Regions from separate parts of the Priestia sp. LL-8 genome, predicted to be linked through region 4. Evidence: a T-box and tRNA genes for the amino acid it is inferred to sense, from the RefSeq annotation. Region 4 holds a T-box; the other regions hold tRNA genes.
The links. The T-box of region 4 lies ahead of thrS (threonine--tRNA ligase). A T-box ahead of a tRNA ligase gene usually reads a tRNA of that ligase, here a tRNA-Thr.

Region 1: it encodes a tRNA-Thr, which carries the amino acid that the T-box ahead of thrS (threonine--tRNA ligase) is inferred to sense. The anticodon was not compared.
Region 2: it encodes a tRNA-Thr, which carries the amino acid that the T-box ahead of thrS (threonine--tRNA ligase) is inferred to sense. The anticodon was not compared.
Region 3: it encodes a tRNA-Thr, which carries the amino acid that the T-box ahead of thrS (threonine--tRNA ligase) is inferred to sense. The anticodon was not compared.

The regions. Positions count from the first base shown of each region.
Region 1 covers NZ_JAZAQH010000001.1:409,155-412,337, reverse strand. Annotated here, with positions in the region: gene U9R83_RS02245 (B3/B4 domain-containing protein) at 88-753, shown strand; tRNA gene U9R83_RS02240 (tRNA-Gly) at 869-942, opposite strand; tRNA gene U9R83_RS02235 (tRNA-Leu) at 1,015-1,096, opposite strand; tRNA gene U9R83_RS02230 (tRNA-Leu) at 1,127-1,215, opposite strand; tRNA gene U9R83_RS02225 (tRNA-Cys) at 1,230-1,303, opposite strand; tRNA gene U9R83_RS02220 (tRNA-Gly) at 1,341-1,415, opposite strand; tRNA gene U9R83_RS02215 (tRNA-Gln) at 1,421-1,495, opposite strand; tRNA gene U9R83_RS02210 (tRNA-His) at 1,524-1,599, opposite strand; tRNA gene U9R83_RS02205 (tRNA-Trp) at 1,630-1,703, opposite strand; tRNA gene U9R83_RS02200 (tRNA-Tyr) at 1,709-1,792, opposite strand; tRNA gene U9R83_RS02195 (tRNA-Thr) at 1,803-1,878, opposite strand; tRNA gene U9R83_RS02190 (tRNA-Phe) at 1,904-1,979, opposite strand; tRNA gene U9R83_RS02185 (tRNA-Asp) at 1,995-2,070, opposite strand; tRNA gene U9R83_RS02180 (tRNA-Met) at 2,074-2,150, opposite strand; tRNA gene U9R83_RS02175 (tRNA-Val) at 2,169-2,244, opposite strand; tRNA gene U9R83_RS02170 (tRNA-Glu) at 2,268-2,342, opposite strand; tRNA gene U9R83_RS02165 (tRNA-Ser) at 2,364-2,455, opposite strand; tRNA gene U9R83_RS02160 (tRNA-Asn) at 2,459-2,533, opposite strand; rRNA gene rrf (5S ribosomal RNA) at 2,543-2,658, opposite strand; rRNA gene U9R83_RS02150 (23S ribosomal RNA) at 2,769-3,183, opposite strand, start outside.
Region 2 covers NZ_JAZAQH010000001.1:4,690,663-4,693,845, reverse strand. Annotated here, with positions in the region: rRNA gene U9R83_RS24545 (23S ribosomal RNA) at 1-1,006, shown strand, start outside; rRNA gene rrf (5S ribosomal RNA) at 1,117-1,232, shown strand; tRNA gene U9R83_RS24535 (tRNA-Val) at 1,242-1,317, shown strand; tRNA gene U9R83_RS24530 (tRNA-Thr) at 1,344-1,419, shown strand; tRNA gene U9R83_RS24525 (tRNA-Lys) at 1,427-1,502, shown strand; tRNA gene U9R83_RS24520 (tRNA-Leu) at 1,516-1,597, shown strand; tRNA gene U9R83_RS24515 (tRNA-Gly) at 1,621-1,695, shown strand; tRNA gene U9R83_RS24510 (tRNA-Leu) at 1,710-1,798, shown strand; tRNA gene U9R83_RS24505 (tRNA-Arg) at 1,808-1,884, shown strand; tRNA gene U9R83_RS24500 (tRNA-Pro) at 1,889-1,965, shown strand; tRNA gene U9R83_RS24495 (tRNA-Ala) at 1,971-2,046, shown strand; tRNA gene U9R83_RS24490 (tRNA-Met) at 2,077-2,153, shown strand; tRNA gene U9R83_RS24485 (tRNA-Ser) at 2,181-2,273, shown strand; tRNA gene U9R83_RS24480 (tRNA-Met) at 2,299-2,375, shown strand; tRNA gene U9R83_RS24475 (tRNA-Asp) at 2,380-2,455, shown strand; tRNA gene U9R83_RS24470 (tRNA-Phe) at 2,464-2,539, shown strand; tRNA gene U9R83_RS24465 (tRNA-His) at 2,550-2,625, shown strand; tRNA gene U9R83_RS24460 (tRNA-Gly) at 2,637-2,710, shown strand; tRNA gene U9R83_RS24455 (tRNA-Ile) at 2,717-2,793, shown strand; tRNA gene U9R83_RS24450 (tRNA-Asn) at 2,797-2,871, shown strand; tRNA gene U9R83_RS24445 (tRNA-Ser) at 2,875-2,965, shown strand; tRNA gene U9R83_RS24440 (tRNA-Glu) at 2,986-3,057, shown strand.
Region 3 covers NZ_JAZAQH010000001.1:594,094-597,276, forward strand. Annotated here, with positions in the region: rRNA gene U9R83_RS03135 (23S ribosomal RNA) at 1-1,506, shown strand, start outside; rRNA gene rrf (5S ribosomal RNA) at 1,570-1,685, shown strand; tRNA gene U9R83_RS03145 (tRNA-Val) at 1,797-1,872, shown strand; tRNA gene U9R83_RS03150 (tRNA-Thr) at 1,877-1,952, shown strand; tRNA gene U9R83_RS03155 (tRNA-Tyr) at 1,961-2,044, shown strand; tRNA gene U9R83_RS03160 (tRNA-Gln) at 2,052-2,126, shown strand; tRNA gene U9R83_RS03165 (tRNA-Lys) at 2,131-2,203, shown strand; tRNA gene U9R83_RS03170 (tRNA-Gly) at 2,213-2,287, shown strand; tRNA gene U9R83_RS03175 (tRNA-Arg) at 2,294-2,370, shown strand; tRNA gene U9R83_RS03180 (tRNA-Pro) at 2,375-2,451, shown strand; tRNA gene U9R83_RS03185 (tRNA-Ala) at 2,457-2,532, shown strand; tRNA gene U9R83_RS03190 (tRNA-Met) at 2,563-2,639, shown strand; tRNA gene U9R83_RS03195 (tRNA-Ser) at 2,667-2,759, shown strand; tRNA gene U9R83_RS03200 (tRNA-Met) at 2,785-2,861, shown strand; tRNA gene U9R83_RS03205 (tRNA-Asp) at 2,866-2,941, shown strand; tRNA gene U9R83_RS03210 (tRNA-Phe) at 2,952-3,027, shown strand; tRNA gene U9R83_RS03215 (tRNA-His) at 3,038-3,113, shown strand; tRNA gene U9R83_RS03220 (tRNA-Gly) at 3,125-3,183, shown strand, end outside.
Region 4 covers NZ_JAZAQH010000001.1:2,335,024-2,338,206, forward strand. Annotated here, with positions in the region: gene U9R83_RS11805 (sulfatase-like hydrolase/transferase) at 1-832, shown strand, start outside; T-box leader at 1,222-1,448, shown strand; T-box leader at 1,490-1,716, shown strand; gene thrS (threonine--tRNA ligase) at 1,770-2,987, shown strand; gene U9R83_RS11815 (hypothetical protein) at 3,159-3,183, opposite strand, start outside.

The sequences.
Region 1 (3,183 bases), 1.9 Mb from region 4:
GCATTGAACTGTTTTCTCACTCAATGAAATGATAGGATGGTATCTATAAACGAACAAATACTAATTATAATAGAAAGGATCAAAAAAATGAACTTTACATTATCACCCGCTATTAAACAGCTTTGCCCTTCTTTTAAAATGGGAATCATTCAGTATAAAAATATTGAAGTTGGCGATTCTCCTCAAATGCTAAAAGGACGTCTGCGCCTCTTTCAAGAATCCATTTATTTCGACCTTGAGTCAAAAAAAGCAGCAGAATTTGAAGGTGTTAGCGAGTGGAGAAAGCTTTTCAAAACATTTGGAACTGATCCAAGTAAATACCGTCCTTCAATAGAGGCTTTAATTCGGCGAATAGGAAAACAAACGTATTTGCCTTCTATCAATTCCGCTGTGGACATTAATAACTTTTTTTCATTGCAATATGAAGTACCAATTGGAATTTATGATTCCTCTAATTTAGAGGGCCCCATCGAATTTACTATCGGTAAAAAAGAAGAGTCTTATGAAGCTCTAAATGAACGTAACATTTCTTTAGAAAATAAAATCATTTCAAAAGATGCCTTAGGAGCTTTCGGAAGCCCTTATGTCGATTCTAACCGAGCGTACGTAACTGAAAAGACAACACAAGCTGTACAGTTCATTTATTTAAAGCCTTCACTTTCAGAAGAACAGGCTTATAAACTAACTAAATCCCTAAGTGACATGTTCATTCAAATTCACGGCGGCGAAGCAACCTATCAAGTCATTAACTAATGTACGCAAATATAGCGTCTATCTTTTCAAGATAGACGCTATATTTGCGCTAAAAATAAAAAACGCAACATCTCAGCTTTGAAAGCGAGACACTGCGTTGTGATAACAATATGTATGGAGCGGGTGATGAGAATCGAACTCACGACATCAGCTTGGAAGGCTGAGGTTTTACCACTAAACTACACCCGCAAATATTATCAAAATTTGTCGACCGATAAGTAAAAATAAAAACAGGAATCATCCTGTCAAGTAAAGCTAAAGTACCGATGGTCGGGGTCGAACCGACACTCCCGAAGGAACACGATTTTGAGTCGTGCGCGTCTGCCAATTCCGCCACATCGGCAAAATAAAAAAGGCAAGTTAAAATTATAAATGGTGCCGAGGGCCGGACTTGAACCGGCACGGTAGTCACCTACCGCAGGATTTTAAGTCCTGTGTGTCTGCCAATTCCACCACCCCGGCAGCTTGTAAATAAATGGAGGCGGCAACCGGATTTGAACCGGTGATAAAGGTTTTGCAGACCTCTGCCTTACCACTTGGCTATGCCGCCATTTACTCAAGACTAAGTAACTTTATTAAAATTAAATTGGAGCGGAAGACGAGGTTCGAACTCGCGACCCCCACCTTGGCAAGGTGGTGTTCTACCACTGAACTACTTCCGCAAATATGGCTGGGCTAGCTGGATTCGAACCAACGCATGACGGAATCAAAATCCGTTGCCTTACCGCTTGGCGATAGCCCAATATTGGAATATGCATATCGTTTATAAATGGGGCGACTGATGGGAATCGAACCCACGAATGCCGGAACCACAATCCGGTGCGTTAACCACTTCGCCACAATCGCCACGTATATATGCAATGTTATTTTTATAATTGGCAGGGGCAGTAGGAATCGAACCCACACTGACGGTTTTGGAGACCGTAGTTCTACCTTTAAACTATGCCCCTGTAAATGGTGGAGGGGGGCAGATTCGAACTGCCGAACCCGAAGGAGCGGATTTACAGTCCGCCGCGTTTAGCCACTTCGCTACCCCTCCACAATAACTGTGGTGCCGGCAAGAGGACTTGAACCCCCAACCTACTGATTACAAGTCAGTTGCTCTACCAGTTGAGCTACACCGGCATTTTAAAAACAAATGTTTTTAAAATGGTGGCTCGGGACGGAATCGAACCGCCGACACAAGGATTTTCAGTCCTTTGCTCTACCAACTGAGCTACCGAGCCTTATTAAATTTAAAATGGCGGTCCCGACGGGAATCGAACCCGCGATCTCCTGCGTGACAGGCAGGCATGTTAACCGCTACACCACGGGACCACTTGGTTGCGGGGACAGGATTTGAACCTGCGACCTTCGGGTTATGAGCCCGACGAGCTACCGAACTGCTCCACCCCGCGATGATAATAGATAATATATGGTGGAGGATGACGGGATCGAACCGCCGACCCCCTGCTTGTAAGGCAGGTGCTCTCCCAGCTGAGCTAATCCTCCACTATTATGTAGATGAAAATAAATGGTGACCCGTACGGGATTCGAACCCGTGTTACCGCCGTGAAAGGGCGGTGTCTTAACCGCTTGACCAACGGGCCACTGTGCTAATTAAATGAAAATGGCGGAGAGCAAGGGATTTGAACCCTTGAGACAGCGTTAACCGCCTACACGATTTCCAATCGTGCTCCTTCGGCCACTCGGACAGCTCTCCAAATGGCTCCACAGGTAGGACTCGAACCTACGACCGATCGGTTAACAGCCGATAGCTCTACCACTGAGCTACTGTGGAATAATAACAGCCTGGCAACGTCCTACTCTCACAGGGACAAAGTCCCAACTACCATTGGCGCTAAAGAGCTTAACTTCCGTGTTCGGTATGGGAACGGGTGTGACCTCTTCGCTATCGCCACCAGACATATTATATTATACATGATTTAATAAAGAAAGCAAGACTTTTTTTGAAAAGTTTTGTTCTCTCAAAACTAGGTAACAGTTTGCTGAGTAAAGCTTACGCTTTTAAAAGTTTGGTTAAGTCCTCGATCGATTAGTATCAGTCAGCTACACATGTCGCCACGCTTCCACCTCTGACCTATCAACCTGATCATCTTTCAGGGATCTTACTAGCTTGCGCTATGGGAAATCTCATCTTGAGGGGGGCTTCATGCTTAGATGCTTTCAGCACTTATCCCGTCCACACATAGCTACCCAGCGATGCCTTTGGCAAGACAACTGGTACACCAGCGGTGTGTCCATCCCGGTCCTCTCGTACTAAGGACAGCTCCTCTCAAATTTCCTACGCCCACGACGGATAGGGACCGAACTGTCTCACGACGTTCTGAACCCAGCTCGCGTACCGCTTTAATGGGCGAACAGCCCAACCCTTGGGACCGACTACAGCCCCAGGATGCGATGAGCCGACATCGAGGTGCCAAACCTCCC
Region 2 (3,183 bases), 2.4 Mb from region 4:
CCAGTAAACGGCGGCCGTAACTATAACGGTCCTAAGGTAGCGAAATTCCTTGTCGGGTAAGTTCCGACCCGCACGAAAGGCGTAACGATCTGGGCACTGTCTCAACGAGAGACTCGGTGAAATTATAGTACCTGTGAAGATGCAGGTTACCCGCGACAGGACGGAAAGACCCCGTGGAGCTTTACTGTAGCCTGATATTGAATTTTGGTACAGCTTGTACAGGATAGGTAGGAGCCTGAGAAGCCGGAGCGCTAGCTTCGGTGGAGGCGTCGGTGGGATACTACCCTGGCTGTATTGAAATTCTAACCCGCGGCCCTGATCGGGCCGGGAGACAGTGTCAGGTGGGCAGTTTGACTGGGGCGGTCGCCTCCTAAAATGTAACGGAGGCGCCCAAAGGTTCCCTCAGAATGGTTGGAAATCATTCGTAGAGTGTAAAGGCACAAGGGAGCTTGACTGCGAGACCTACAAGTCGAGCAGGGACGAAAGTCGGGCTTAGTGATCCGGTGGTTCCGCATGGAAGGGCCATCGCTCAACGGATAAAAGCTACCCCGGGGATAACAGGCTTATCTCCCCCAAGAGTCCACATCGACGGGGAGGTTTGGCACCTCGATGTCGGCTCATCGCATCCTGGGGCTGTAGTCGGTCCCAAGGGTTGGGCTGTTCGCCCATTAAAGCGGTACGCGAGCTGGGTTCAGAACGTCGTGAGACAGTTCGGTCCCTATCCGTCGTGGGCGTAGGAAATTTGAGAGGAGCTGTCCTTAGTACGAGAGGACCGGGATGGACACACCGCTGGTGTACCAGTTGTCTTGCCAAAGGCATCGCTGGGTAGCTATGTGTGGACGGGATAAGTGCTGAAAGCATCTAAGCATGAAGCCCCCCTCAAGATGAGATTTCCCATAGCGCAAGCTAGTAAGATCCCTGAAAGATGATCAGGTTGATAGGTCAGAGGTGGAAGCGTGGCGACATGTGTAGCTGACTGATACTAATCGATCGAGGACTTAACCAAAACTTTAAAAGCGTAAGCTTTGCTCAGCAAACTGTTATCTAGTTTTGAAAGAATAAATCTTTCGAAAAAAAGTATTGCTTTCTTTATGAAATAGTGTATAATGTAATATGTCTGGTGGCGATAGCGAAGAGGTCACACCCGTTCCCATACCGAACACGGAAGTTAAGCTCTTTAGCGCCAATGGTAGTTGGGACTTTGTCCCTGTGAGAGTAGGACGTTGCCAGGCTTATATATCGGAGGATTAGCTCAGCTGGGAGAGCACCTGCCTTACAAGCAGGGGGTCGGCGGTTCGATCCCGTCATCCTCCACCATCGACTATTTAAGTCAGAGATTGCACGCCGGTGTAGCTCAATTGGTAGAGCAACTGACTTGTAATCAGTAGGTTGGGGGTTCAAGTCCTCTTGCCGGCACCATTTTTTCGAGCCATTAGCTCAGTTGGTAGAGCATCTGACTTTTAATCAGAGGGTCGAAGGTTCGAGTCCTTCATGGCTCACCATTTATATTCACACGCGGGTGTGGCGGAATTGGCAGACGCGCTAGACTTAGGATCTAGTGTCTTACGACGTGGGGGTTCAAGTCCCTTCACCCGCATCTTTCATTAATTTCATATATGCGCGGAAGTAGTTCAGTGGTAGAACACCACCTTGCCAAGGTGGGGGTCGCGAGTTCGAACCTCGTCTTCCGCTCCACATATATAAGTCCTGCCGGGGTGGTGGAATTGGCAGACACACAGGACTTAAAATCCTGCGGTAGGTGACTACCGTGCCGGTTCAAGTCCGGCCCTCGGCACCATTTTAATAAGCGCCCGTAGCTCAATTGGATAGAGCGTTTGACTACGGATCAAAAGGTTAGGGGTTCGACTCCTCTCGGGCGCGCCATAAACGGGAAGTAGCTCAGCTTGGTAGAGCACTTGGTTTGGGACCAAGGGGTCGCAGGTTCGAATCCTGTCTTCCCGACCATTTATGGGGCCTTAGCTCAGCTGGGAGAGCGCCTGCCTTGCACGCAGGAGGTCAGCGGTTCGATCCCGCTAGGCTCCACCAATTAAATTAAATAATTGTAACGAATAATATGGCGGTGTAGCTCAGCTGGCTAGAGCGTACGGTTCATACCCGTGAGGTCGTGGGTTCGACTCCCTCCGCCGCTACCATATAAGTTACATTTGTTATAAATATACGGAGGAATACCCAAGTCCGGCTGAAGGGATCGGTCTTGAAAACCGACAGGGGTGTTAAAGCCCGCGGGGGTTCGAATCCCTCTTCCTCCGCCATTTATTTATATCATATTCATATCATCGCGGGGTGGAGCAGTTCGGTAGCTCGTCGGGCTCATAACCCGAAGGTCGCAGGTTCAAATCCTGTCCCCGCAACCAAAGTGGTCCCGTGGTGTAGCGGTTAACATGCCTGCCTGTCACGCAGGAGATCGCGGGTTCGATTCCCGTCGGGACCGCCATTTTGTTTGGCTCGGTAGCTCAGTTGGTAGAGCAAAGGACTGAAAATCCTTGTGTCGGCGGTTCGATTCCGTCCCGAGCCACCATTTTAAGACGGCGATTGTGGCGAAGTGGTTAACGCACCGGATTGTGGTTCCGGCATTCGTGGGTTCGATTCCCATCAGTCGCCCCATCTTAAGTAACGCGGGTGTAGTTTAGTGGTAAAACCTCAGCCTTCCAAGCTGATGTCGTGAGTTCGATTCTCATCACCCGCTCCAAATAATGGGCCTATAGCTCAGCTGGTTAGAGCGCACGCCTGATAAGCGTGAGGTCGGTGGTTCGAGTCCACTTAGGCCCACCATATTCCACAGTAGCTCAGTGGTAGAGCTATCGGCTGTTAACCGATCGGTCGTAGGTTCGAGTCCTACCTGTGGAGCCATACGGAGAAGTACTCAAGTGGCTGAAGAGGCGCCCCTGCTAAGGGTGTAGGTCGTGTAAGCGGCGCGAGGGTTCAAATCCCTCCTTCTCCGCCAGTCGTTTTAAATTTAAATATGGCCCGTTGGTCAAGCGGTTAAGACACCGCCCTTTCACGGCGGTAACACGGGTTCGAATCCCGTACGGGTCATCTTAAAAAGGTTTGCATATATTGCAAACCTTTTTTTATTTGCGCTTTTTTAAAGATTAAGTAAACAGAAATAATAGTTAGGAATAATTACCATGAATTTTCAGAATAAAAAGTAAGTTTCAAGCA
Region 3 (3,183 bases), 1.7 Mb from region 4:
GGTTGATATTCCTGTACCACCTCCCCGCCGTTTGAGTAATGGGGGGACGCAGTAGGATAGGGTAAGCGCGCTGCTGGATATGCGCGTTCAAGCAGTTAGGCTGATGAGTAGGCAAATCCGCTCATCGTAAAGGCTGAGCTGTGATGACGAGGGAATTATAGTACCGAAGTTCCTGATTCCACACTGCCAAGAAAAGCCTCTAGCGAGGCGGGAGGTGCCCGTACCGCAAACCGACACAGGTAGGCGAGGAGAGAATCCTAAGGTGATCGAGAGAACTCTCGTTAAGGAACTCGGCAAAATGACCCCGTAACTTCGGGAGAAGGGGTGCTCTGGTAGGGTGTATAGCCCGAGAGAGCCGCAGTGAATAGGCCCAGGCGACTGTTTAGCAAAAACACAGGTCTCTGCGAAGCCGCAAGGCGAAGTATAGGGGCTGACGCCTGCCCGGTGCTGGAAGGTTAAGAGGAGGGGTTATCCTTTGGGAGAAGCTCTGAATCGAAGCCCCAGTAAACGGCGGTCGTAACTATAACGGTCCTAAGGTAGCGAAATTCCTTGTCGGGTAAGTTCCGACCCGCACGAAAGGCGTAACGATCTGGGCACTGTCTCAACGAGAGACTCGGTGAAATTATAGTACCTGTGAAGATGCAGGTTACCCGCGACAGGACGGAAAGACCCCGTGGAGCTTTACTGTAGCCTGATATTGAATTTTGGTACAGCTTGTACAGGATAGGTAGGAGCCTGAGAAGCCGGAGCGCTAGCTTCGGTGGAGGCGTCGGTGGGATACTACCCTGGCTGTATTGAAATTCTAACCCGCGGCCCTGATCGGGCCGGGAGACAGTGTCAGGTGGGCAGTTTGACTGGGGCGGTCGCCTCCTAAAATGTAACGGAGGCGCCCAAAGGTTCCCTCAGAATGGTTGGAAATCATTCGTAGAGTGTAAAGGCACAAGGGAGCTTGACTGCGAGACCTACAAGTCGAGCAGGGACGAAAGTCGGGCTTAGTGATCCGGTGGTTCCGCATGGAAGGGCCATCGCTCAACGGATAAAAGCTACCCCGGGGATAACAGGCTTATCTCCCCCAAGAGTCCACATCGACGGGGAGGTTTGGCACCTCGATGTCGGCTCATCGCATCCTGGGGCTGTAGTCGGTCCCAAGGGTTGGGCTGTTCGCCCATTAAAGCGGTACGCGAGCTGGGTTCAGAACGTCGTGAGACAGTTCGGTCCCTATCCGTCGTGGGCGTAGGAAATTTGAGAGGAGCTGTCCTTAGTACGAGAGGACCGGGATGGACACACCGCTGGTGTACCAGTTGTCTTGCCAAAGGCATCGCTGGGTAGCTATGTGTGGACGGGATAAGTGCTGAAAGCATCTAAGCATGAAGCCCCCCTCAAGATGAGATTTCCCATAGCGTAAGCTAGTAAGATCCCTGAAAGATGATCAGGTTGATAGGTCAGAGGTGGAAGCGTGGCGACATGTGTAGCTGACTGATACTAATCGATCGAGGACTTAACCAAACTTTTAAAAGCGTAAGCTTTACTCAGCGAACTGTTATCTAGTTTTGAGAGAGCAATCTCTTGTCTGGTGGCGATAGCGAAGAGGTCACACCCGTTCCCATACCGAACACGGAAGTTAAGCTCTTTAGCGCCAATGGTAGTTGGGACTTTGTCCCTGTGAGAGTAGGACGTTGCCAGGCAATGAATAAGACCCCTTTTTATGCTCTTGTAAAAGAGTCTAGGGGTTTTTTATTTGGCTCATTTGTAAAAAACTTATATACAATACACACTGAATGTTGTGTATGATATTTGGAGGATTAGCTCAGCTGGGAGAGCACCTGCCTTACAAGCAGGGGGTCGGCGGTTCGATCCCGTCATCCTCCACCACCGTGCCGGTGTAGCTCAACTGGTAGAGCAACTGACTTGTAATCAGTAGGTTGGGGGTTCAAGTCCTCTTGCCGGCACCATTTATATCGGAGGGGTAGCGAAGTGGCTAAACGCGGCGGACTGTAAATCCGCTCCTTCGGGTTCGGCAGTTCGAATCTGCCCCCCTCCACCATCTTTATTGGGCTATCGCCAAGCGGTAAGGCAACGGATTTTGATTCCGTCATGCGTTGGTTCGAATCCAGCTAGCCCAGCCATAGAGAGCCATTAGCTCAGTTGGTAGAGCATCTGACTTTTAATCAGAGGGTCGAAGGTTCGAGTCCTTCATGGCTCATTTTAATAAGCGGAAGTAGTTCAGTGGTAGAACACCACCTTGCCAAGGTGGGGGTCGCGAGTTCGAACCTCGTCTTCCGCTCCATATAAAGCGCCCGTAGCTCAATTGGATAGAGCGTTTGACTACGGATCAAAAGGTTAGGGGTTCGACTCCTCTCGGGCGCGCCATAAACGGGAAGTAGCTCAGCTTGGTAGAGCACTTGGTTTGGGACCAAGGGGTCGCAGGTTCGAATCCTGTCTTCCCGACCATTTATGGGGCCTTAGCTCAGCTGGGAGAGCGCCTGCCTTGCACGCAGGAGGTCAGCGGTTCGATCCCGCTAGGCTCCACCAATTAAATTAAATAATTGTAACGAATAATATGGCGGTGTAGCTCAGCTGGCTAGAGCGTACGGTTCATACCCGTGAGGTCGTGGGTTCGACTCCCTCCGCCGCTACCATATAAGTTACATTTGTTATAAATATACGGAGGAATACCCAAGTCCGGCTGAAGGGATCGGTCTTGAAAACCGACAGGGGTGTTAAAGCCCGCGGGGGTTCGAATCCCTCTTCCTCCGCCATTTATTTATATCATATTCATATCATCGCGGGGTGGAGCAGTTCGGTAGCTCGTCGGGCTCATAACCCGAAGGTCGCAGGTTCAAATCCTGTCCCCGCAACCAAAGTGGTCCCGTGGTGTAGCGGTTAACATGCCTGCCTGTCACGCAGGAGATCGCGGGTTCGATTCCCGTCGGGACCGCCATTTACATAAAGGCTCGGTAGCTCAGTTGGTAGAGCAAAGGACTGAAAATCCTTGTGTCGGCGGTTCGATTCCGTCCCGAGCCACCATTTTAAGATGGCGATTGTGGCGAAGTGGTTAACGCACCGGATTGTGGTTCCGGCATTCGTGGGTTCGATTCCCATCAGTCGCCCCATCTTAAGTAACGCGGGTGTAGTTTAGTGGTAAAACCTCAGCCTTCCAAGCTGATGTCGTGAGTTCGATTC
Region 4 (3,183 bases):
AATTCTTGGCACCATCGAACAATCTTCGTTCTATGAAAATACCATTATTATTTTTACGTCTGACCACGGTGATTTGCTTGGGGCTCACGGAGGACTACATCAAAAATGGTACAACATGTATGAAGAATCTATTCATGTGCCGTTTCTCATTCACAACAAGCATTTGTTTCCTAGCTATCAACGTACAGACCTGTTGACTAGTCACGTTGACTTGATCCCGACAATGCTTAGTTTGGCTAATATCGATGCTTCCGCTGTTCAAAAACAACTTCAAAAAAGTCATACGGAAGTACATCCACTTGTTGGGCGAGACCTATCTGGCACGTTGCTAGGAGAAACAACACTCCATCAAGAAAAAACGCCAATTTTCTTCATGACGGATGATGACCCAACAAAAGGACTTCATCAAACAAATTTTTTAAAAGAAAGCTACCCTTCAGTTGATCAGCCTAATCACATTCAAGCGGTCATTGTAGAGTTTTCGTCAGCGGCAGGAAAGGAAATTTGGAAATACGCTCGCTACCATGATAATCTGCAATTTTGGTCAACATCTGACGAACCGGATGAAGTCGTTCACCGAGAGCAATATGAAGGTTACCCAGTAAGTCTTACTACCCCCAAAACAACAGGGGTTCCCGATCAAATTGAAATGTACAATTTGACCAAAGATCCATTGGAAACAGTAAATCTGGCTCACCCGTATTTTTCGACAAATGAAACAAGGAAAATTCAACGGCAGCTTGATGTTATTCTTAAAGAGCAAATCAGGAAAAAACGGATTTTGCCGCAAAGTGGAATCATGCTTGATGAGCTTCCGCGTAATGATAGATAACAAAATAGTTTCTACGAATATAAGTTGAATATTTTTATGAGTAGAAAAGGCATATTTAATATTTTAGTATACAAATAAAAGTTTGATGATACGGGTGCTATGTTACTTATTCTGATTTGGAGAAGTATTGTATCTTACTTCGTTGATAAAGCGTATATAAAATAAATCCGCGCTTTTAATATTTTTCTTATTCGCCTTTATTGTGTAAAAACAAGAATAAAAAACAGTTTTTAATATTATAATAAAAAACTTTTTAAGTTCATGTATTCCTAAGTAACTTTTGAGGAATTTAAACATAAAGTAATCCTATAACATTAAAAAATAAAAAATTATCTCTTGACTTCTGTTAAATTTATACACTATAATCGCTTTTAACAACTAATAAACAGTATTTGGCAATGAAAAGGACATGAATTAGGTGCTGTTTTCTTCGCAGAGAATAGGGTCACTGGCTGAGAGCCCTTAAGAAATCATCTAATTTACCACCTTAGAGCTATTGCAGGGAACGTGCATAACTGAAACTGCAATCGGTAAAACCGTTATCTTTTTTGAGCGTAAAATACGTATGGGTATTTTACGGAATTAGGGTGGTACCACGGCCGCATTCGTCCCTTTACTAGGGATGAGTGCGGTTTTTTTTATGTAGAAAAAATGAATATACGAGCAATGAAAAGGACATGAATTAGGTGCTGTTTTCTTCGCAGAGAATAGGGTCACTGGCTGAGAGCCCTTAAGAAATCATCTAATTTACCACCTTAGAGCTATTGCAGGGAACGTGCATAACTGAAACTGCAATCGGTAAAACCGTTATCTTTTTTGAGCGTAAAATACGTATGGGTATTTTACGGAATTAGGGTGGTACCACGGCCGCATTCGTCCCTTTACTAGGGATGAGTGCGGCTTTTTTGTTGAATAAAAACATATTGGAGGAATGAACATGTCAAAACAAATGGAAGCAGAAAAACGAAATCATCAAAAATTAGGTCAAGAACTGGAGCTGTTTATGTCGATGGAAGAAGCTCCTGGCATGCCGTTTTTCTTACCTAACGGAATGATTGTTCGAAATGAGTTAGAAAACTACTGGAAACAAAAGCATTACAAAGCAGGCTATCAGGAGATAAAAACACCAATCATGATGAAACAGGAGCTATGGGAACAATCAGGACACTGGGAGCACTATCATGAGAATATGTATTTTTCAAATGTTGACAAACAAAACTATGCGATTAAACCGATGAATTGTCCGGGAGCCATTTTATTGTTTAACAGCAAACGAAGAAGCTACCGAGAACTTCCGATTCGATACGCAGAGCTTGGATTAGTTCATCGCCACGAGCTTTCTGGCTCTTTAAACGGATTGCTAAGAGTCCGTTCATTCACACAGGACGACGCTCATTTATTCGTAGAACTCAGTCAGATTGAAGCTGAGATTAGCCGCATCCTAGCGTTTATCCATGACTTTTACTCACATTTTGGCTTCGATTACAAAGTGGAGCTATCCACACGACCTGAAAAATTCATGGGAGATATTGAAACATGGAACCAAGCAGAAAAGTCGCTTCAATCTGTGTTAAGTGAAAAAGGCTTAGATTACCAGGTTAATGAAGGAGACGGAGCTTTTTATGGGCCGAAAATCGATTTTCATATTTTAGATTCCTTAGGTCGCAGCTGGCAGTGTGGAACAGTTCAGCTTGATTTTCTAATGCCAGAGAAGTTTGACTGTATGTATATTGGGGAAGACAATAAACCGCATCGTCCCGTAATGATTCACCGCGCTATATACGGTTCCGTTGAACGATTTATGGCCATCTTGATTGAACATTACGAAGGTCAATTTCCTCTTTGGCTGGCTCCTGTTCAACTCAAACTATTGCCTATTTCACCGCCGCATATGGAATATGCATATAAAGTGAAACACGAGATGGAGTTAAAAGGATATCGTGTGGAAGTAGATGATCGCATTGAAAAAATAGGGCTAAAAATTCGAGAAGCAGAAATGCTGAAAGTTCCTTATATGGCTGTGATAGGAGATAAAGAAGTGGAAGATGAATCGCTTGCTATGCGAAAGCATGGGAAGAAAAATATAGGAACAATAAGTGTGGAAGAGGCAGCTGTAAACTTGAATAAAGAAAAAAATTCAAACGGAGTTTATTGAAGCCATTTACCTTGCTAAATAGAAAAATCCGATTTTTTAAGTCGGATAGTGATTCCCTTCATCTTGTCTTACACCAAAATGAAGGGAATATTGAACTAGAAGGGTATAAAATATTATATATCGGCAGTGTAACTTTTGCATTAGACAAACGCCGGTATTTTGTGAAAAAAATTATCTTATTCCATTCGAATCGCTT